Regions from separate parts of the Bacillus sp. 1NLA3E genome, predicted to be linked through region 2. Evidence: riboswitches for the same ligand, from Rfam matches in the RefSeq annotation. Region 2 holds a riboswitch; each other region holds the start of a gene.
The links. A riboswitch is a leader RNA that binds a small molecule or an ion and turns the genes downstream of it on or off. The one in region 2 is predicted to bind thiamine pyrophosphate.

Region 1 (7,457 bases), 130 kb from region 2:
ACACAGGCGTGGATCAGGGGAAATTGCTTCAGGCAGCCCGTTTCATTCAGGAAAAGATCGGTAAGCCATTACCAAGTCGCAGTCTTAGCTTTGCTTGTGCAAGTAAGGATGAACAATCAGTATAGGGGAAGGTGAAAACGTGGGTAAATCGGTGTTAGTTACAAGATTGGAAAATGGAATTGTTCTGATAACGCTAAATCGCCCGGAAGCAGCCAATGCATTATCGATCCATATGTTGGAAGAACTTCATGAAGCAATCCTGACCTGTAAATTTGACCGGACCATCCGCTGCCTGGTTATTACCGGAGCAGGGGAGAAAGCTTTTTGTGCAGGGGCTGATCTAAAAGAACGGGCCGGAATGGATCCGATTCAAGTACGGAAAACAGTTTCATTAATTCGTGGAAATATAAATGAATTAGAAGCATTGCCTCAGCCAGTAATTGCCGCAGTGAACGGAGTAGCATTTGGTGGAGGAACAGAATTAGCATTGGCGAGTGATATCCGTGTTGCTTCGGAAACTGCCAAACTAGGACTTACTGAAACCGCACTCGGAATCATTCCAGGTGCTGGGGGGACGCAACGCTTGCCTAGATTGGTAGGCAAGGGTCGAGCTAAAGAACTTATTTTTACCGCCCGCCGGATTGATGCGTGGGAAGCACGAGAAATTGGCTTAGTAGAATATGTAGTGCCAGCTGATCTCTTGCTTGAAAAAGCTTTAGAATTAGCAAATCAAATAGTTCGTAATGGTCCAATCGCGGTTGCTCAAGCAAAGTTTGCCATTGATAAAGGCTATGATGTTGATTTAAACACAGGTCTAGCTATTGAGCAAAATGCCTACGAAATTACGATTCCGACGAAGGATCGTATCGAGGGCTTACAAGCATTTAAGGAAAAGAGACCGCCGGTTTATGTTGGAGAATGAGAATAAGCGAAATAATCATATAGATGAAACTAGTTTAACAGAGGGAGGAAAAGCAATGACAGTTGAGGTAAAGACCATTCAGGAGACCCTTCAGGAAAGAGTGGAACAAATTAAAAAGGGTGGAGCCCCTAAATACCATGAAAAGAATCAAGAACAAGGCAAATTGTTTGTTCGTGATCGGTTAAAGTTATTGTTTGATCCTGGGTTTGGATTAGAGGATGCCCTTTTTGCAAACTGTGCAGCTGGCGATCTTCCGGCAGATGGTGTTGTCACTGGGATGGGTAAAATCAATGGTCAGGTTGTTTGTGTAATGGCAAATGATTCAACGATCAAAGCGGGTTCTTGGGGATCTCGCACGGTTGAGAAAATTATTCGAATTCAAGAAACGGCCGAGAAACTTCGAGTACCTCTTCTTTATTTAGTCGATTCAGCCGGAGCCCGGATTACAGATCAAGTGGAAATGTTCCCTGGTCGCCGTGGTGCAGGACGAATCTTTTATAATCAAGTTAAACTTTCGGGTAAAGTGCCGCAAATCTGTGTTTTGTTTGGTCCGTCAGCTGCTGGTGGAGCTTATATTCCTGCATTTTGTGACATCGTAATCATGGTCGATAAGAATGCTTCAATGTACCTTGGCTCGCCGCGTATGGCAGAAATGGTTATTGGTGAAAAAGTAACCCTCGAAGAAATGGGCGGAGCCCGGATGCATTGTTCTGTTTCAGGCTGTGGTGATATCCTTGCAAAAAATGAAGAAGAAGCAATTTCACTAGCACGAAATTATTTGTCGTATTTCCCAGCTAATTTTTCTGAGAAACCACCTGTTCGAGATGTTGTCGCACCTAAGCAGTTAACGAAAAAGTTAGCGGATATCATTCCGCCGAATCAGAATTCTCCATTTAATATGCATCACCTGATTGAAGGGTTTATTGACGAAGGCTCCTTCTTCGAGATCAAAAAACTGTTTGCAGGTGAACTTATTACTGGTTTAGCACGAATGAATGGAAAGCCTATCGGGATTATTGCGAATCAGCCTCGAGTCAAAGGTGGGGTGTTATTCCATGATTCTGCAGATAAAGCAGCTAAATTTATTAACCTTTGTGACGCCTTCAATATTCCATTATTATTCCTAGTTGATGTTCCAGGATATATGATTGGAACAAAGGTTGAGCGTGCAGGAATCATTCGTCATGGTGCCAAAATGATTTCAGCGATGGCTGAAGCGAGTGTTCCAAAAATCTCGGTTATAGTCCGAAAAGCATACGGTGCGGGACTATATGCCATGGCGGGCCCAGCATTTGAACCTGATTGTTGTCTAGCTTTGCCATCAGCTTCGATTGCTGTTATGGGACCTGAAGCAGCTGTAAATGCCGTATATGCCAATAAAATTGCCTCCTTACCTGAAAGCGAGCGTGCTGCATTTGTTGATGAAAAGCGCGAGGAGTACAAAGAGGATATTGACATTTATCGCCTAGCTTCTGAAATGATTATTGATGGAATTATCCCAGCAGATTCGTTACGTGAAGAGTTGGTGAATCGCTTTGAGGTTTATTCATCTAAATATGTGATGTTCTCTGAACGGAAGCATCCAGTTTATCCGGTCTAATCTTGTTTTTTTGAAGCTCATTCATTCTTCAAAAGGGGGTTTGTTCAATGAAAAAAGGTAAAATAGTAGATTCTTTTTCGGAAGCAATTCAAGATATTCAGGATGGGGCAACCATCATTGTCGGCGGATTTGGACTTTGTGGAATTCCTGAAAAAGCAATCCTAGCATTGCGAGATCAAGGTACGAAAGATTTAGAGATTGTTAGCAACAATTGTGGTGTGGATGATTGGGGACTTGGTTTACTCCTTGCGAATAAACAAATTAAGAAAATGATTTCTTCCTATGTTGGCGAAAACAAAATTTTTGAGCGTCAGTATTTAAGTGGAGAGCTTGAAGTAGAGCTAGTCCCTCAAGGTACATTAGCTGAGCGGATTCGTGCCGGTGGCGCTGGGATTCCTGGCTTCTACACCGCAACAGGGGTAGGAACTCCGATTGCCGATGGGAAAGAACATAAAGAGTTTAACGGTAGAACGTATCTGTTAGAAGAGGGAATCGTTGGAGATTTTGCCTTAGTAAAAGCTTGGAAGGCAGATCCGCTTGGTAATCTCGTTTTCCGCAAAACAGCTCGCAATTTTAACCCAATGGCGGCAACGGCTGGGAAAATTACCATTGCAGAAGTAGAAGAGATTGTAGGAATGGGCGAATTAGATCCGGATGAAATACATACACCTGGAATCTACGTTCAACGGGTCCTATTAGGCACCAATTATGAGAAGCGGATTGAAAGACTTACTGTAGCAAAAGCATAAGCGGTTTTATTTTTAGGCCGTGTTAAAGCTCAATGTTGATTTTTTGCACAATGTTGATTGGAGTGAAAGGCACGAAGACTCCAGCGGGAGCAGCGGGACAGGGGAGACCCCACAGGCGCTTAAGCGCCGAGGAGGCCCACCGCCCGCCCTGCGGAAAGCGAAGCGCCTGGAACGGAAATCGACAAAAATAGACGAGGAGTGAGGATATGAAGGATGATCGATTAACTATCGTCAAACGGGCAGTATTGGAAATTCAAGACGGAATGAACGTAAACCTTGGAATAGGAATCCCAACTCTCATTGCCAATGAGATTCCGAGTGAATATAATGTGCTACTTCAATCAGAAAATGGATTATTGGGGATTGGACCCTACCCTGTAGTAGGCCAAGAAGATCCTGATCTAATCAATGCTGGGAAAGAAACGGTTACAGCTGTACCAAGTGCTTCTTATTTCGATAGTGCCGAATCGTTTGCGATGATTCGTGGTGGCCATATTGACCTAGCTATTTTAGGAGGAATGGAAGTCTCTGAATCTGGAGATTTAGCCAACTGGATGATTCCAGGTAAGATGATCAAGGGAATGGGTGGTGCCATGGACTTAGTTAATGGTGCGAAACGTGTTGTTGTCATAATGGAACATGTAAATAAACATGGCGAATCGAAAGTGAAGAAAGAGTGTACCCTGCCACTTACTGGTAAACAAGTGGTCCACCGATTAATCACGGATTTGGCAGTATTTGATTTTACTCCTGAAGGCATGGTACTCGTGGAAACACAAGAGGGAGTAACTGTCGAGGAAGTTGTTGAAAAGACAGATGCTGCTTTTACAATCGGTCTAGAAACATCAGCAAAATAACGTAACGAGTTCGGTTTTCGACCAATTAGCAGTCCAATCCATATGAATTGGACTGCTTCTTATTGTTAATTTGTGAATAAGAATTCGCACCTGATTTAGCAGGATGATAGAAGTTGTTATTGTCATCTTTCAAATTCAAATGTTAAAACTTATCGATTACTATATTAAAATTACTTCGTGTAAATCACCTTGAGAGTCGAGTATAAAACCTGAGAGTCGAGCATAAAACCTGGGAGTCGAGCATAAAATCTGAGAGTCAAGCATAAAACCTGAGAGTCGAGCATAAAACCTCGAAAGTCGAGCATAACATCATAAAAGTCGAGCATAAAACCTCGAAAATCGACCTTAACACATCAAAAATCGGGAAATATCTAAAATTAAGGTGGCAGTTTTCAAAAAACGGGGTCAAATGTTGAAAAATTGCAATTTAGTACTTCAAAACTAAGCCTCGTTATAAATTTAGGGGTAAATGTTTACTAGATTAGTAAACTTAAAATTGAATAATTAACACAATTTTCAATTAACCATTGCACGAAGTCCATATTATGCTATAATAGGGACTGAATTTCATTATCAACCTAATTATTAAAATATCACTAGGGGATCCCTTGATAAGGGCTGAGAATAAAGTAGTTACTTTTAAACCCTCAAAACCTGAACAGGTTCGTACCTGCGTAGGGAAGTGGCGCATTGTAATTTTGTGCTGGTTTATTCGACGTGCAAATTTTCAAACCACTTTCCCATGTAGGAGAGTGGTTTTTATTTTGGGGAAAAACGGAAAAGTTTGTTAGTTATTTTCCAAATGTTGTGATTCCCCCCTATTTTTCAGTTAAAAAGGAGGTGTAAGTAAAAATGAAATTGATCGCCATAACAGATGATCAACATTCTGTGGTAGATCTGGCAAACAGCATTATTCAAATAAAGGACATGGTTGATTATGTACATATTCGCGAAAAAAGAAAAACCACCAGTGAAATTGTTGCACTACTTCAGCTTTTAAAAGCAGGAAATGTCAGCCATGAAAAAATTGTTATCAATGATCGGTTGGATATCGGGTTACTTCACGATATTCCAAATATTCATTTGCCCGGTAACGGCCTACCGGCTAAGACTGTAAAAGAGCGGTATCCACAGATTCGTGTGGGGCGTTCTGTCCATTCCTTGAAGGAAGCGAAGCAAGCGGAAAGGGATGGAGCGGATTACGTTCTGTATGGTCATTGCTTTGAAACTAATTGTAAGCAAGGGAAACCGCCAAATGGTCTCGAAGTGCTTTCGAAAATTGCCAACGAATTACAAATACCTGTGTACGCAATTGGCGGAATTAATCCTGATCGGGTCGATGTGGTAAGAAACACTGGTGCAGCTGGAATAGCTGTTATGTCAGGAATCTTTGCCTCTTGCGATCCTGTGGCAAGCGCCCGAAACCTTTTTGAAAAATGTAAGGAGGAAAGATAATGACTAATAAATATGATGTGGCGGTAATTGGTGGAGGTGTTATCGGTTCTTCAGTAGCCTATCACTTAGCGAAAGAAAACATGAAGGTTGCTCTATTTGAGGCCCAACAGATTGGATGTAAAGCATCTGGAGCAGCGGCGGGAATGCTCGGTGCCCATTCAGAATGTGATGATATGAAGATCTTTTATCCGTTTGCTCGGAGCAGTCAAAAGGCATACGCTCAGCTTCAAGAGGAAATTCAAACTCTCACTGGCATTGATTTCGAAATAAAGACCGGTGGTATTTTTAAGGTAGCCTATTCAGCTTCAGAAAAAGAGGAGCTCCGTTCAGCGCTTGCTCTCCCTACGGTTGAATGGTTTGAAGCGAACGAAGTCGAAAACAGTGTTCCTGGCGTAAATCAAAACATAATTGGCGCTGCCTATATTAAAGAAGATGTCAATGTATTGCCAACTTCTGTATCTCGCGGTTTAAGCAAAGGGGCCAAAATACTTGGTGCTTCAATCTATGAATATACTACTGTACTAGATATTCAAAAAAATGGAGAAAGCTACCTCATTAAAACAACCAGAGGATCGTTCGAAGCCAATTATGTTGTCGTGGCAAATGGTGTTTGGAGCAGTGAATTGTTTTATCGGTTTGGTTTGAACCATCAGCTTTTTCCAATCAAAGGAGAAATCCTGTCTGTATCAAGTGAATCGGTTTCGCTGAAACACACGATTTTTCATAATGGTAGTTATGTGATGCCTAGGAAAAATGGTGAACTCATAATTGGTGCAACGATGATCGCAAACGACTGGAATGAAAAACCGACACTTGGCGGGATGGAAAAACTAATCGACAAAGCCAAGTCGATGTTGCCTGCTGTGACCGATATGACAATCAACTCTTTTTGGGCAGGGCTTCGTCCGCAAACCTTTGATCAAAAGCCATTCATTGGTAAACATCCCGAACAAGATAGAATCTTATTTGCAACCGGTCATTCTCGGAACGGAATTCTACTCGCTCCGGCAACTGGGGAAATGATCCGCGATTTGATTCTTGAGAAACCGGTAAATAAAGACTGGCAAGAAGCATTCAAAATTGATCGAAAAAACCCAGTGCTAGTTTAAAGGAGAAATGAAATGACTAAGACCGTTCATTTAAATGGGAAAATGGTTCAACTGCCTGAAGAAGTTTGCTCTGTCCAAGATTTATTAGGATTTTATCATTTAGAAAATCGAATTGTTGTCGTGGAGATAAACAAAGAAATCACCGACAAGGAACAATACCAATCAACCCTATTATCAGATCGAGATGCAATCGAAATTATTCATTTTGTTGGAGGAGGATGACCTATGCTAAAAATAGGAAACCAAACGTTTAAATCAAGATTATTACTTGGAACAGGGAAATATCCATCATTTGAAATTCAAAAAAGTTCTGTTGAGGTATCGGAAGCAGAAATATTAACATTTGCCGTCAGAAGAATGAATATTTTTGAAGAATCCCAACCTAATTTTCTTGAACAGTTGGATTTAAAAAAATACAAATTACTTCCCAATACTGCAGGAGCAAAAACTGCAGAAGAAGCCGTTAGGATCGCAAGGCTGGCAAAGGCTTCCGGTTTATGTGACATGATTAAAGTCGAGGTGATTGGCTGCGACAAATCGCTCCTACCTGACCCGGTAGAAACTTTAAAAGCCTCAGAAATGCTGTTGGCAGAAGGATTTATTGTCCTACCTTATACGTCCGATGATGTCGTGTTAGCGAGACGACTTCAAGAACTTGGGGTACATGCGATTATGCCAGGTGCTTCACCAATCGGCTCAGGACGAGGCATCGTCAACCCGTTAAATCTTAAATTTATTATTGAACAAGCTACTGTCCCGGTTATT
Region 2 (7,457 bases):
TCAAAGATTTAAATTTAAAGTGGTATGGAGTTCCGATGGTTGCCCAATTGCGCTTGGAGATTGGGGGAATCCATTATACAGCTGCTCCTTTTAATGGGTGGTATATGGAAACAGAGATTGGTGCAAGGAATTTTGCAGATAAGGATCGTTACGATCTACTTCCAAAAGTTGCCTCAATGATGGGACTGGACATTGAGAGCAACACTTCGCTTTGGCAGGATCGAGCAATTCTTGAACTGAACCAAGCGATATTATATTCATACAAAGAAGATGGAGTAAGTATTGTTGACCATCATACTGCAGCACAACAGTTTAAAATGTTTGAAGAGAAAGAGGTATCCTGTGGAAGAAAGGTGACAGGTAACTGGGTTTGGCTAGTTCCACCGGTTTCCCCTGCTACCACTCATATATTTCATAAACCATATAAGAACGAAATGCTAAAGCCAAACTTTTTCTACCAACCAAATTTATTTATATCGTAAAAACTAATTCTTACCAAAGTGGCCATGTTCAAACCTACTAATGTAGGCTGGAACATGGCCTTTTTGATTTAAGTAGAAAATTTAGGGATAGGGCTGTTAATTTAGGGATGAAAAAGAAAAATACGAAAAAGGGTATTGACTTATTTCGCCAAAAAGATATAATTTTATTGAAATATCCAAAAATTCTAAATTAATAGAATTGCAAAAATAAAAGCGGTTTCATAATGTAAATAAACATTATTTATTTTGAAACAACTAATCGTAAACGCTTTCTTTTGCCAAAAAGGGAAGGAGGATTGAAGTAATAGAATTGGATATTTTATTAGATTAATTGTTTAACCTAAACCATCCGTGTCATGCCATTTGACCAAAAGGGAATGGCAAGTCTAGTAAAATACATAATATTTCATTATTTTACAGCATTTGGCGCCGTTCTAATTCTCTAGTATTTTATCTAAGTATGTTAATAATTAGGAGGAAAAATATGGAAAACAATACGAACGTTAAAATTCAGGTAGCAGATCCATCCGCATTAGGTATGTTTGGTCTTGCCATGGTAACTCTTGTCGCTTCAACTCAAAAATTAGGCTTAACAGAAGGTGTTTCATTTATTTTACCGTGGGCGATATTTCTTGGAGGTTTCGCACAATTATTTGCTTGTGTTCAAGATGCCAAAAATAACAATGTTTTTGGACAAACTGCATTTGGAGCATACGGATTATTTTGGATTGGTGTAGGTACTTCTTGGTTAATTCAGTTAGGTGTCTTCGGTAAAACACTAGCTTCTACAGTGGATCCAAAGCAATTGGGCGTTGCTTTTATTGGATACTTAGTCTTCAGCCTCTTCATGACAGTTGGTGCCTTAGAAACTCATAAAGTTCTATTCTCGATTTTTGTTTTAATAGACGTATTATTCGTAGGGTTAATTTTAACTACATTTGAAATCGCACCAGAAACTTCCCACATGGTTGCTGCGGTTGCTGAAATGGCTATCTCTATCCTTGGTTTATATGGAGCAGGTGCTTCTGTATTAAATGCCCACTTAGGCCGCGTTGTAGTACCAGTAGGAAAACCATTTGGAATCTTAAAGTCACAAGTTCAAATGAAATTGGTCAAAAACGCATAATATTTGGAAATAAACCGATTGGTGGACGGAAACGTTTCTCAATCGGTTTTTCTTATTTTTCAAAGAGTTAATAGGGGAAATGTATTAATGGGCTCTTTCACACAAATAGTGAAAGGGACTTTTTAGGGAAAATATGTTTACAAGTTCTAGATAGTAGTTTATAGTAAATTTTGAACAATTTCCAAAATTAAGACTAGGGGTGTCCATTAAGTTGGGCTGAGAGAGAAACGCGACTAAGTTTCTTAACCCTCAGGACCTGATCTGGTTCATACCAGCGTGGGGAAGTTAGCATAACTTAAATTTGTCATGGCAAAATGTCATTTCTGAATTTATACTAACATCGCCGGGTCTTAACAAGACGCCGGCTTTTTCATGCTGAAAATGAATTAGATTTTGTCCTTTTTATTAAAAAAAAGGGGAGAATGCCATGATGGAGAACAAATCAGTAAGTGAGATGAACGTATCAATCCTGTCTAGTTTTTCAGGAAGTAAAAAAGTGTATGTCGAGGGAACTAGACCAGACATTCAAGTTCCAATGCGAGAAATATCGCAAAGTCCTACAACGGGAACAATTGGTGAAGAGGAAAATCTGCCAGTTCGAGTCTATGACACAAGTGGACCTTACACAGACTCCGACTATTTAGCAGACATCAGGAAGGGACTGAGTCCGCTTCGTCGCAATTGGGTTCTTGAACGTGGTGATGTTGAAGAGTATGTTGGTCGTGATATAAAACCAGAGGATAATGGCTATAAAAAAGAAGAATCTCTCGCAAATACTGAAATCTTTCCGGGGTTAAAAAGAAAACCTTTACGGGCAAAAACAGGATGTAACGTCACGCAATTACATTATGCACGGCGTGGAATTGTAACACCCGAAATGGAATATATCGCGATAAGGGAAAATATAGACCCTGAATTTGTCCGCGATGAAGTTGCTCAAGGGCGCGCGATTATCCCAGCAAATATAAATCATCCTGAAAGTGAGCCGATGATTATTGGTCGGAATTTCCATGTGAAAATAAATGCAAATATCGGAAACTCTGCTGTCACTTCTTCGATTGAAGAAGAGGTGGAAAAAATGAGATGGGCCACACGTTGGGGAGCAGATACGATGATGGATCTCTCCACTGGAAAAAACATTCATACCACTCGAGAATGGATTATTCGAAATTCTCCAGTACCAGTAGGAACGGTGCCAATTTATCAGGCACTTGAAAAAGTTAATGGCATCGCTGAGGATTTAACTTGGGAAGTGTATCGGGATACGTTAATTGAGCAAGCGGAACAAGGCGTGGACTATTTTACGATCCATGCGGGGGTTCTTTTACGATACATTCCTTTAACAGTAAAACGTGTAACCGGGATAGTATCCCGAGGTGGCTCAATCATGGCTCAATGGTGCCTTGCCCACCATAAGGAGAACTTCCTATATACACACTTCGAAGATATTTGTGAAATCATGAAAGCGTATGATGTGGGGTTCTCGTTAGGTGACGGTTTACGTCCGGGTTCTATTGCCGATGCCAATGATGAAGCACAATTTGCTGAATTAGAAACATTAGGTGAACTGACAAAGCTTGCATGGAAACATGACGTTCAAGTGATGATTGAAGGACCTGGACACGTACCAATGCATTTAATCAAAGAGAATGTCGATAAACAAATGGAAATTTGTGGCGAGGCTCCATTTTATACACTTGGTCCACTAACAACTGATATTGCCCCCGGCTACGATCATATTACGTCTGCAATTGGTGCGGCGATGATTGGTTGGTTTGGCACAGCGATGCTTTGTTATGTGACACCTAAAGAACATTTGGGTTTGCCAAATAAAGAGGATGTAAGAGTTGGAGTAATTACCTATAAAATCGCTGCACATGCTGCTGATTTAGCAAAAGGGCATCCGGGTGCAAGATTGAGAGATGACGCACTTTCGAAGGCTAGATTTGAGTTTCGTTGGCGCGATCAATTTAATCTATCGCTTGACCCGGAAAGAGCGATGGAGTACCATGATGAAACTCTTCCAGCAGAAGGTGCTAAAACGGCCCATTTCTGTTCGATGTGTGGTCCGAAGTTCTGCAGTATGAGGATTTCACATGACATACGAGGAATAGCGATGGAAAAAGGATTCGACTATGAAAATGTAATTGATGAAGGTTTGAAAGAAAAGGCAGATGAGTTTAGAGCAACTGGCGGGGAAATCTATCAGAAATGACCAAGGAAATCAAAAAATCTATTGAAAGTAAATTGATTATTCCTGAAAAATGGTCTCTTTGATTTTCACTGTTCATGAATGAAGAGTTGTTCTTTTGCAATTTATTCACAAAATTAGGTAGATTCACCAAATTATTCTTGTATAATAAGGAAATTAGGAAATCAGAGTTTGATTTTGCTAAATCTATGATACAAAAAGAATTGGTGATATAAGCATGAAAATAATGAAGTTTCATAAAAACATTAAAATCCGAATGGTGGAATCATTTTTTAGTTCAACAATCGGCGGCATGGTTTTTCCTTTTATGGCAATTTATTTATCCCATCACTTTGGTACTATGACTACAGGACTTTTATTAGTTCTAAATGTTTTCATAGGTATCATCATTAATTTTTTTGGAGGATATTTTTCCGATCAGTTTGGTCGCAAGAAGATCATCGTTATCGCGGAAACATTACGTTTTGTTGCATTTTTCACGATGATGGTGTGTAATTCTCCTTGGTTTTCTTCTCCATTAATTTCATTTTTTATGATGACGGTCAACAGCATATGCTGGGGACTGGCAGGACCTGCTAACCAAGCAATGCTGATAGACGTTAGTAAGCCGGAAGAAAGAAAGATCATGTACACGGCTATGTACTGGACAAATAACTTGTCAATTGCATTAGGCGGCGTCGTTGGTGGTTTCTTATTCAAACAGTTTTTATTTGAACTTCTTATTGCCTTAGCGCTTGCTTCCTTGTTAACTTGGATATTAATTACATTCTTTATTGAAGAAAGTTATGTACCTAAGCTAACTGAAGAAAAATCAATGGGACTACATCTTAAATTATTGTTTTCAAGTTACAAAGAAGTATTTCAGGATAAGTTGTTCGTCCTCTATGTACTAGCTGGTTTGCTTGTTCTGTCAATGGAATTTCAACTTACAAATTATATCAGCATTCGCTTAGCTAATGAAATGAAAGAACAGCATATACTAGGATGGACTTTTGGCGGAATTGAAATGACAGGATTCCTCCGTACTGAAAATACTATTCTAGTAGTAGTAACAGCATTGTATGCAACCAAGCTTGTGGAAAAGTTCAAAGATCGACATACCCTTATCATTAGCTGTCTAGTTTTTGTTTTGGGATACGCTATCATTTCATATTCAAATAATGTATGGATATTGTGCTTAGCGATGTTAGCGTCAACAGTTGCTGAAGTCCTCCGTGTTCCAGTGCAACAAAATTACATGGCATCCATGCCACCTGAACATTCCAGAAGTTCCTATATGGCGGTAGCAGGTTTAACATTTAACTTGTCTATGCTGATATGTTCCATCACGGTTACGCTCAGTTCTTTTTTATCGAAGATGGAAACTTCTATTTTTATTTCAATTATCGGTGTGATGGGGATTTATCTGTTCTACCAAATTGCTCCACAATTAGATAGGAGAGTGGTAGATCAGGTACAAAAACAAACACAGGTAAAAGCTCAATAAGTTGCAGAGTATGAGAACGTATATGTTTGTCTCTATGGTTTAGCATTGGGTGAATGAGCCCAAAATTAAGAACCTTGGCCAGCACCAGGTTCTTAATTTTTTATATGAATCTAAAACGGAACTATACTGTTAAACACCTTCACCGAGCTGGACTAGTAAATCAGATTTCTGTTCCAAAGCTAATATCAATCTGAACAATCTCCGAACGGCTGCCAATCCGAAGCGGCGGACCCCAGAAACCATACCCAGAAGATACAATGGTGTGAAGTTGATTTTTTTTCATGTATCCCCAGTCTAATTCAAACATTTTTCTAGTGATCAAATGGTTGGGAGCCATCTGCCCTCGATGAGTATGACCAGACAAAATCAAGTCAGCGCCATGCATTTTTGCATGTTTAATTTCCCCTGGTTGGTGGTCCATCACAATGATCGGTGAAGATAGATCAATTTTACCCAATAATTCCTCCATTGAAAAACGATTTGAATCCGTTTTGTCTTTTCGGCCGACAAGGTAAAAAGAGTCGTCCACTTTGACTGATTCATCCAGCAATATTGTCACGCCAATTCGTTCCATTTCTTTCAGGAACTCGGGAATGGCTCCACCGTAATATTCATGATTGCCAAGCACACCATATACGCCAAGTGGTGCGGACAATTCCCCCATGACATCACCCATTTTTTTACGCATAAACGGTCCCAGTTCATCCTCAATAATGTCACCAGGTAACAGGATGATATCCGAATTTAAATCTTTTACCTCTTTCACCAACCGGCGCAGGTGCGATAAACCGGAGAGATTTCCAAAGTGCATATCAGAGGCCATCGCAATTCGAAGCCCTGAGCGCCCATTAGCTTGTTTCGGGATGACAATCGAATAGTTTCGAACCACTGGATTGTAAGCATTAAATGTTCCATACCCAAACAAAACGAAGAAAGCCACAAGGATAAATGCACCTATCCAAACAATGATTGCTGTTTCAGGAAGTCCATAGGTACTCAGAATCCAAAAAGAAACATCCGCAAGCGGAAAAAGGATAATAGAGTATTGTATAACAGCGATCCAATAGGATCCGATGATCTTAAAAAAGTGCCATTTCTTCGTGTAGCGGTCAATCAAATATGAATAAGATACGACAACGAATAGTACTCCATATATCCATTTATCTTGAAGACCAAAAGCTGAATGAAGCCAAATCCACCCGTTCCAGCCAATATAAAAGGTAATAGCTGTATAAATAAGAAGAAAGATCAAAAATTGAAGACTGAACCATTTTTTCATTCATAAACTCCTACCTTCGCGACATTAATATTATAATCCAATTATTTTTATGTATGATCACATTAATTCACATTGCCCAAAATATCAATCAAGATGTTTTTTTAAGCTTTCACATGCTAGCATGTACATTAAGAAGAAGCCGCTAGCATATTAAAAAAAGGGAAAAGTACAAATTGATTTTCTATTGAAGGAGATGAGAACTTGAGAGATAAAATTATCGAAAACATCAAAAATATAGAGAAGCAATTCGATGTTAAGGTTTGTTTTGCCGTCGAATCAGGTAGCAGGGCGTGGGGTTTTCCTTCTAAGGACAGTGATTACGATGTCCGGTTCATTTATGTCCATAAAAAGGAATGGTATTTGTCTATTGACGAAAAGCGGGATGTGATCGAACTTCCAATTAATGATCTCCTCGATATCAATGGTTGGGACTTACGTAAGGCACTTCGTCTATATAGAAAATCAAATCCACCACTAACGGAATGGCTTCAGTCTGGAATCGTTTATTACCAAGCCTTTTCATTAGTTGGAAAAATGAAGTCAATTCAAGGAAAAGTATTTTCACCCCAATCTGCCATCTATCATTATCTCAACATGGCAAAAGGGAACTATCGGGATTATCTGCAAGGAGGAAAAGTGAAAATTAAGAAATATTTTTATGTTCTTCGCCCGATTTTGGCCTGCAATTGGATTGAAAAACACAACACGTTTCCACCGATTGAATTTCAAGTGTTGCTTGAAGATATTTTGGAACCTGGCCAATTAAAACAGGAAGTCCTTACTTTATTGGAAAGAAAAATGAGTGGGGATGAGTTGAACTTAGAGCCAAAGATCACCGTCATTAATGATTATGTAGAGCACGAAATCGCACG
Region 3 (7,457 bases), 2.1 Mb from region 2:
GTGGAGGCCAGTCAAGCTAGATTAATGGGTCTATGCCCTTTTGTTTAACAAATCTGGTACTCCGTACATATTTATTATCCTGCGAATAAGCCAGCATTCGGTTTATACAATTCTGTTATCTAATTTATTTTTGGTGTCACATTTAAGAAATCAGATTTAGTTCAAGGTTCTATCGTAACTATGCTGCCAACACAATAATGTGGTTAACTTTTTCAGGACAGTAGAACTCATTTCGGCGAGCGATGCCCACAAAAATCCTCGCAAGTTTCCCAATCAATTTCATGATTGACTTCATTTTCTTCATCTTTTTTACTTTTACATTATAGGAGTGAATTGCTTTAAATTCCGGATTATTCGCTACAAGACTCATTGTAGCTAAATATAGGAAACGTCGTAGTCTAGACCTTCCTCGCTTAGAGATGACAATTTGACCTTTCCACTTCCCTGAACTTGCTTCAGCTAAGTGTAATCCAGCATGGCGAAGCAAAGAATTCCCATGAGAAAAACCACTTAAATCTCCTGCCTCACCTAAAATACCTGCCAATGAAATTACACTAATGCCTTTAATGGCAAGTAATTTATAAGCGAAAGGGATCTTTAATAGAGCATCAGTAACTTGTTCCTCCACTCTTTCGAGTTGTTTTAAAGCTAAATCATATTCCTCTAATAATTGTTCCAAATGAAATTTATAAGCATCAAGTGCTTGCTTTGTTCCAACTGATTTTCCAGCTACCTGAATGAGTAATAGTGCCTTTTTTAAACCAGGTTGTCTCTTCATGATTGATTTCCAACCCATTATTACTTCCTCGGGCTCCATAGTTCCTAATTCTACAGGGGATGGGAATAGACGAAGGGTTGCAATTGCCCCTTTAGCGGTAATATCTTTAAACACCTGTCGGAGTTCGGGAAATACAATATCTACCCACCGATTTAATTGGTTAGTAGAACTTACGAGACGCTTAACAACTACATCACGATTAGACATAAGAACCCTAAGTTTTTCAAATGACTCAGATGTAGGCCTAACCTCAGAGTAGTAACCGTTTTTCACCATATCAGCTATAACCAAAGCATCTTTTTTATCACTTTTAGATTGAGTATTATCACGATTTTCTTTATTTCTTTTTACTAAATAGGGATTTACCGTTACCACTTCAATATTATGCTTAAAAAGCCATTTTGAAAGATTAATCCAATAGTGTCCAGTAGGTTCCATCCCAACAATAGATTCATCTAAATTGTTTATTCTTTGAAGATTATTAATCCATTTTAATAAACTAGAAAATCCTTCTTCATTATTAGTAAATGTAAGTGGATCACCAACTACAATTCCGCGGAAATTAACAGCTCGGGCTACATGTAATTGTTGAGCAATATCTATCCCAACAACAAGATGTTTAACGGAAATTCTTTCTATTAGTTGATTTTGTTTGTTTTGCATTTTAAACTTCAAAGTAGGGTTCCTCCTTAAGGTTGAGTTTGAGTGGTGTCTTACTCATATCTTACTGAGGAGCCCTATTTTTTTCAAACTCGAAAAATAACGTTCTACAGGAATGCTAGAATGTTGATTTCCGTTCCAGGCGCTTCGCTTTCCGCGGGGCGGGCGGTGAGCCTCCTCGGCGCTAAAGCGCCTGCGGGGTCTCACCTGTCCCGCTGCTCCCGCAGGAGTCTCGCGCCTTCCACTCCAATCAACATTGTGCAAAAAATCGACATTGAGCTTTAATACAGCCTATAAAATAGTAAAAAGCCAGATCCAATAAGGACCTGGCTTTAGTGAGTGAAAGAATTACAGAAACATTTCCACTACTTTCCTACGCTGGTTTAATCCAGATCAGGTCCGAAGGGTTAAAAAACGCTGCCGTTTTTTTCTCAGCCTATTTAAGGCACCCCTAGTAGTTACTTATTATTTTTACATGTCGTAAATATAATAGCTTTTATCATCTTTCCTGTAAACAATTTTCTTTTATATTCTAAATCTTCATACTTTAATACACTTTGCCGATTGAGCCTACTCACCCAATTCGTTAGCTTTGATGATTTCATCAATTTTTTCTATTGCTTGGACTTCATCCACTCCGTCAGCAGCAATTTTAATCGTGGCCCCTTCTGGAATTCCTAATGACATGACACCCATAATGGACTTTAAGTTAACTTTCTTCTCTTTATATTCAAGCGAAACTTCGGCTTGGAAAGGTGCCATGGAGCTTACTAATATTGTCGCTGGACGAGCATGAACCCCCGCATGACTTGTTATCAAATAGCGTTTTTCCAACATGACCAAGACTCCCATCTTTCATTATTTACTATAAAAGTTCCTCAACTTTAGTTATTACGTTTTCTACTGTGAAACCGAATTCTTTAATAATTTGATCGCCAGGAGCGGATGCACCAAACGTATCAATACCCAATATTTTCCCTTCTAAGCCAACATAGCGGTGCCATCCAAACGAAGCTCCCATTTCAATTGCCAAGCGTTTAGTAATCGCTCGTGGTAAAACAGTTTCTTTATACTCTTCTGTTTGAGCTTCAAAACGATCCCATGAAGGCATGCTTACTACAGAAACATCGATTCCTTTTTCTGCTAGTGCTGCTTGGGCCTTAACAGCCAACTCCACTTCAGATCCTGTTGCGATTAGGATAGCATCTGCTGTTTCCTTTTTACTTGAAGAAAGAACATACGCACCTTTTGAAACTTTTTCATAAGTATCTTCTACGGCACCTTCTAAAATAGGCAAATCCTGTCTTGATAATACAAGTGTTGTTGGTGTATTAGTGGACTCGATTGCTAATTTCCATGCTGCCGTAGATTCATTACCGTCAGCAGGACGAATCACTGATAATCCTGGAATCGAGCGCAATGCTGCTAATTGTTCGATTGGTTCATGAGTAGGCCCGTCTTCTCCAACAGCGATACTGTCATGAGTAAACACATAGGTCACCGGTAATTTCATTAACGCTGCCAAACGAATGGCTGGGCGAAGGTAATCCGAGAATACAAAGAACGTACCCCCAAATGTTTTTAAACCGCCATGCAAGGCAATCCCATTCATCGCTGCACCCATCGCAAATTCGCGAACACCAAACCAAATATTTTTCCCACTGTAATCAGCTTTACTAAAATCATTTTTGTTTTTCATATAGGTTTTATTTGAACCAGCAAGGTCAGCAGATCCACCAAAGAACGCTGGTACTGTTTGCGAAATAGCATTAATGGCATCGCCTGATGAAGAACGAGTGGCAATTTTTTTACCCACTTCATATTTTGGTAATTGTTGTTCCCAATTCTCCGGTAGTTTACCTTCAATAGTTAAATCAAGTTCATTTGCTAACTCAGGGTAAGCTTTTTTATATTGAGCATATAATGCGGACCATTCTGCCTCATTTGCAGCTCCAGCAGTTTTTACTGTAGCTTGAAAGTGCTCATACACTTCTTCAGGTACATAGAAACTTTCAGGGTATTCCCAGCCGTATGCTGCTTTTGTTAAGGCTGCTTCAGTTCCACCAAGTGGTGATCCGTGGGAGTCAGATTTACCTGATTTATTAGGTGAACCAAATCCGATAGTTGTTTTAATTTCAATCAGTGTCGGACGAGTTGTATCTGCCCTAGCTTCTTCAATCGCTTTAGCTATTTCGGCAATACTGTTTCCATCTTCAACACGAAGAACTTGCCAACCATACGCATTGTAACGACCTTCAACACTTTCAGAGAAAGAACGGTTTAAATCACCATCAAGTGAAATGTCATTTGAATCATATAAAACAACTAATCTGCCTAATCCTAAATGCGCTGCTAGTGATGAAGCTTCAGCTGAAACACCTTCCATTAAATCTCCGTCACCACAAATGGCAAAGGTGAAATGATCAACCACATCAAAAGAATCACGATTATACTTTGTTGCTAAATGTCTTTCAGCCATTGCCATCCCTACTGCAGTAGCAATCCCTTGACCAAGTGGACCTGTAGTTGCATCAATTCCAGGAGTATGTCCGAATTCAGGATGACCAGGAGTCATACTTCCCCATTGTCTGAAGGATTTAATATCTTCCATTGATACATCGTATCCTGATAAATGTAATAGGCTGTATAACAACATCGATCCGTGACCGGCAGACAGAACAAAACGATCACGATTGAACCAAGTTGGATTGGATGGATTGTGTTTCATAAATTTTGTCCATAGCGTGTAAGCCATTGGAGCTGCACCCATTGGCATTCCTGGATGACCAGAGTTTGACTTTTCAATCGCATCGATTGATAGAGTACGAATTGTACTAATTGCTAGTTCTTCAACATTTTTTGGTGTAATAACTGTTTCCATTCAAAAACACTCCTCTATATTAAGTTCATAACTTGCTTGTACAATCTATATTTTTAGATGTTAGTTAGGAATTTTTGAAAGCCAACTTCAGCGTTTTTAACTGTTAGTTGCCCGGTAAGCTTCCCATTTTTAAGCCAAAGGATGATCTGATCAGATAGCTTACTAGCTAGAATTCGATCGTTTGCAGTAGGATGTGAACCCATACATAAAGCCTCATCGATGGTGGTCGCCTTCCAATCTACATTCAGCTTTGGAAGTACCCTTTCATTCAAATCTTTAGAACTAATTGCATGATTGTAAAATAAAACAGATGACGTTTTGTCCGGTGAAAAATTTGAATTGATTGAGTCACAAAGACTATTAATTTGCTCATCGGTAAAGTTTCCTGAAACAAAATACCCCTCTGCAGCTACGGCCAGCTCTTCTAACATGTGGTCTGGGGCATTACCAGGTACTTGTACGCCAAATAATCTTGGTTTAGCGTATTTTACTGAATGAATCGTATCTTGAATTTTTAACGCATTTTCAACAATGGAATTTAAGGCAGTATCATAGCCTAATGTGGAATCAGACCCTGGAATATCATTGATAATAGAAACCGGAACATATAATAATCTAGTTTTTTGTTCTTCTTTAATCAAGTCGTCCATAAATACTTTTGTTTCCGCTGTTCCGACCACAATTACCGCATCAAAACCATTAATAACATCACACAAACTAGAATGGCATGATATTGGCGATCCTTTAACTAATAGTTTTTGGGATCCATTTACAACATCGGTATGTATCGGTTTCTCAATTACTTTTCCCTGATAACGATCAATTTCAATCCCAATAAATTCATGATTGAATGATGGTTCGGATATAACATGATAAATTAACTGCTTTAATCCTGATGGATAAATGCCGAAAACAACTAACCCAATTTTCAAGCAAAACTCACCTTTTTTCTCTTTTTTATTGGCTGTGTTAAAGCCTCAATGTTGATTTTTTGCACAATGTTGATTGGAGTGGAAGGCGCGAAGACTCCTGCGGGAGCAGCGGGACAGGTGAGACCCCGCAGGCGCTTAAAGCGCCGAGGAGGCTCCACCGCCCGCCCCGCGGAAAGCGAAGCGCCTGGAGCAGAAATCCACATTCTAGTTTAACAGAGCCTTTTTATTAGAACGTTCTTAAAGATTCAGACGTTTTTCTAAAAATAACTCTCGTACACTATCAACCTTTTGTTTGAATGACCCATTATTGGTATTAAACAAGGCTGAGGTCCCCAACACATAAATATTGGCCCCTTTATCTACTAAAAGAGGAATGGTATTTTGATTGATACAGCCATCCACTTCGATTAAAGGTTTTTCCTCCCAACCTTCCATGAAGGTATTCAACTCATCAATTTTTTTTAAGACATCATAATTAAACTTTTGCCCTGCAAAACCTGGATTAACTGTCATCATAAGAATCGCCGGTACCTTTGATAGATAAGGGGTAATCATTTCGATGGGGCATTGCGGACTTAAGGCCAAGACAGGTTTGATGCCTTTTTCTTGAATCTTATCAATATCGCGTTCGATATGATCACTCGCTTCAACATGGAACGAGATGTATTCTGGCTGAATGTATGAATACATATCAATATATTTTGAAGGCTCTTCTGTCGCCAAATGAAAATCAAGCGGGATTGTTGTACCTGCTTTGATTTGTTCCAAAACATAAGGTCCCATTGCTAAATTATGGACAAACACCCCGTCCATCACATCGCAATGAAGTAATTCCACTTGAGCTTTCTCTAATTCTTGCAATTCAGCTGCTAGATTCAATTGATTAGCACACATTATTGATGCAGCGATTGAATGCATAACATCACCCTTTACCACACTTAGATTTTCCCTTGTAATTCTACCCAGTCTTGATTAAACTTTTTGATACTTGCTGTTGCTAATACTTTATTCAGCATACTGTTCAAAATATCAAATGGTACAGTTGCCGTGTGTGCTCCTGCCGCTAAAATATCAACTACTTGATTAGTGTTTTTAAAACTGGCAGCCAAAATTTGGGTAGGTAAGTTTCGATCATCAAATATTTTTCTTGTTTTTCTAATGACTTCATAAGGGTCAATATTATTATTCTCCATTCTATTAACGTATGGAGCAATAAAATCACAACCCGCCAACGCACTTAGAAAACCTTGTTCGACCGAAAAAATGGCTGTTGCCAAAATCACTACCTGGGGATTTTCACCTTTCAACTTTTTAATGGCCTTTAAGCCCTCACTGTTTGCTGGAATCTTCAAAGCAACCCTTGTTTCATGCAACTGTAAAATTTCCTTGCTATCGTTGTAAATTTCTTCACAGCTATCACCAACAGCTTGGACAAACACGATTCCTTCACTGTTGCCGAGAATATCATTAATGACAGACTCTCTTTTTCTTCCTTCTTTAAGCAGAATAGAAGGATTAGTTGTGACGCCTTTCATCACGCCGAGAGTAAACGACTCTTTAATTTCATCTATATTGGCTGTATCTAAATACATATCTCCGTCCTCCTAACATAATAAGGAGTCAGTTCGAGACTGCTCGATATCCGTCACTTGGTCTATTCTCTCTTTATGACGGCCACCTTGGAAGCTTGCAGCTAACCATGTATCAACGATTAATAATGCTAACCCTTCACCAATTACGCGCTCTCCTAAACAAAGGATATTGCTATTGTTGTGTTCCCTAGTCGCTTGTGCCGAAAAGGTATCCGTTACGACAGCAGCACGAACTCCTGCAATTTTATTTGCGGCAATTGACATGCCAATTCCCGTTCCACAACAAAGAATTCCTAAATCACTATTTCCAGTTGTAACAGCATTCCCAACTTTTAAAGCGTAACCTGGAAAATTCACACTATCCTTGCTATATGTACCGAAATCTTCTACTTCGATATTTTTTCCTATAAGGTGTTTTTTGATCGCTTCCTTTAATTGAAATCCACCATGATCACAACCGATTGCCAGCTTCATACTTTCCACCCCTTCTGCCATTCTTTTCTTTGACCTGTCATAATAGTAACACCAATAAACATGATAAAGAATGCGGTTTCATCCCATTTAGTGTACCGATAATTGTAGTTCGCAGTGATGAAAATTTACTTTTAGCCAGA

Region 1: linked by a shared signal. The riboswitch ahead of tenI (thiazole tautomerase TenI) and the one ahead of thiC (phosphomethylpyrimidine synthase ThiC) in region 2 are both predicted to bind thiamine pyrophosphate.
Region 3: linked by a shared signal. The riboswitch ahead of B1NLA3E_RS19160 (IS110 family transposase) and the one ahead of thiC (phosphomethylpyrimidine synthase ThiC) in region 2 are both predicted to bind thiamine pyrophosphate.

The regions. Positions count from the first base shown of each region.
Region 1 is NC_021171.1:1,699,377-1,706,833, forward strand. Features, by position in the region: gene B1NLA3E_RS08195 (hydroxymethylglutaryl-CoA lyase) at 1-125, shown strand, start outside; gene B1NLA3E_RS08200 (enoyl-CoA hydratase) at 140-922, shown strand; gene B1NLA3E_RS08205 (acyl-CoA carboxylase subunit beta) at 978-2,522, shown strand; gene B1NLA3E_RS08210 (CoA transferase subunit A) at 2,570-3,271, shown strand; gene B1NLA3E_RS08215 (3-oxoacid CoA-transferase subunit B) at 3,478-4,128, shown strand; TPP riboswitch at 4,717-4,826, shown strand; gene tenI (thiazole tautomerase TenI) at 4,981-5,583, shown strand; gene thiO (glycine oxidase ThiO) at 5,583-6,692, shown strand; gene thiS (sulfur carrier protein ThiS) at 6,705-6,914, shown strand; gene B1NLA3E_RS08235 (thiazole synthase) at 6,918-7,457, shown strand, end outside.
Region 2 is NC_021171.1:1,831,538-1,838,994, forward strand. Features, by position in the region: gene B1NLA3E_RS08820 (nitric oxide synthase oxygenase) at 1-482, shown strand, start outside; gene B1NLA3E_RS08825 (acetate uptake transporter) at 967-1,608, shown strand; TPP riboswitch at 1,794-1,908, shown strand; gene thiC (phosphomethylpyrimidine synthase ThiC) at 2,039-3,823, shown strand; gene B1NLA3E_RS08835 (MFS transporter) at 4,038-5,306, shown strand; gene B1NLA3E_RS08840 (metallophosphoesterase) at 5,467-6,585, opposite strand; gene B1NLA3E_RS08845 (nucleotidyltransferase domain-containing protein) at 6,787-7,457, shown strand, end outside.
Region 3 is NC_021171.1:3,981,268-3,988,724, forward strand. Features, by position in the region: gene B1NLA3E_RS19160 (IS110 family transposase) at 179-1,453, opposite strand; TPP riboswitch at 1,792-1,901, opposite strand; gene B1NLA3E_RS19165 (phosphocarrier protein HPr) at 2,009-2,275, opposite strand; gene tkt (transketolase) at 2,304-4,319, opposite strand; gene B1NLA3E_RS19175 (6-phosphofructokinase) at 4,373-5,251, opposite strand; gene B1NLA3E_RS19180 (ribulose-phosphate 3-epimerase) at 5,489-6,169, opposite strand; gene B1NLA3E_RS19185 (transaldolase family protein) at 6,190-6,843, opposite strand; gene rpiB (ribose 5-phosphate isomerase B) at 6,856-7,317, opposite strand.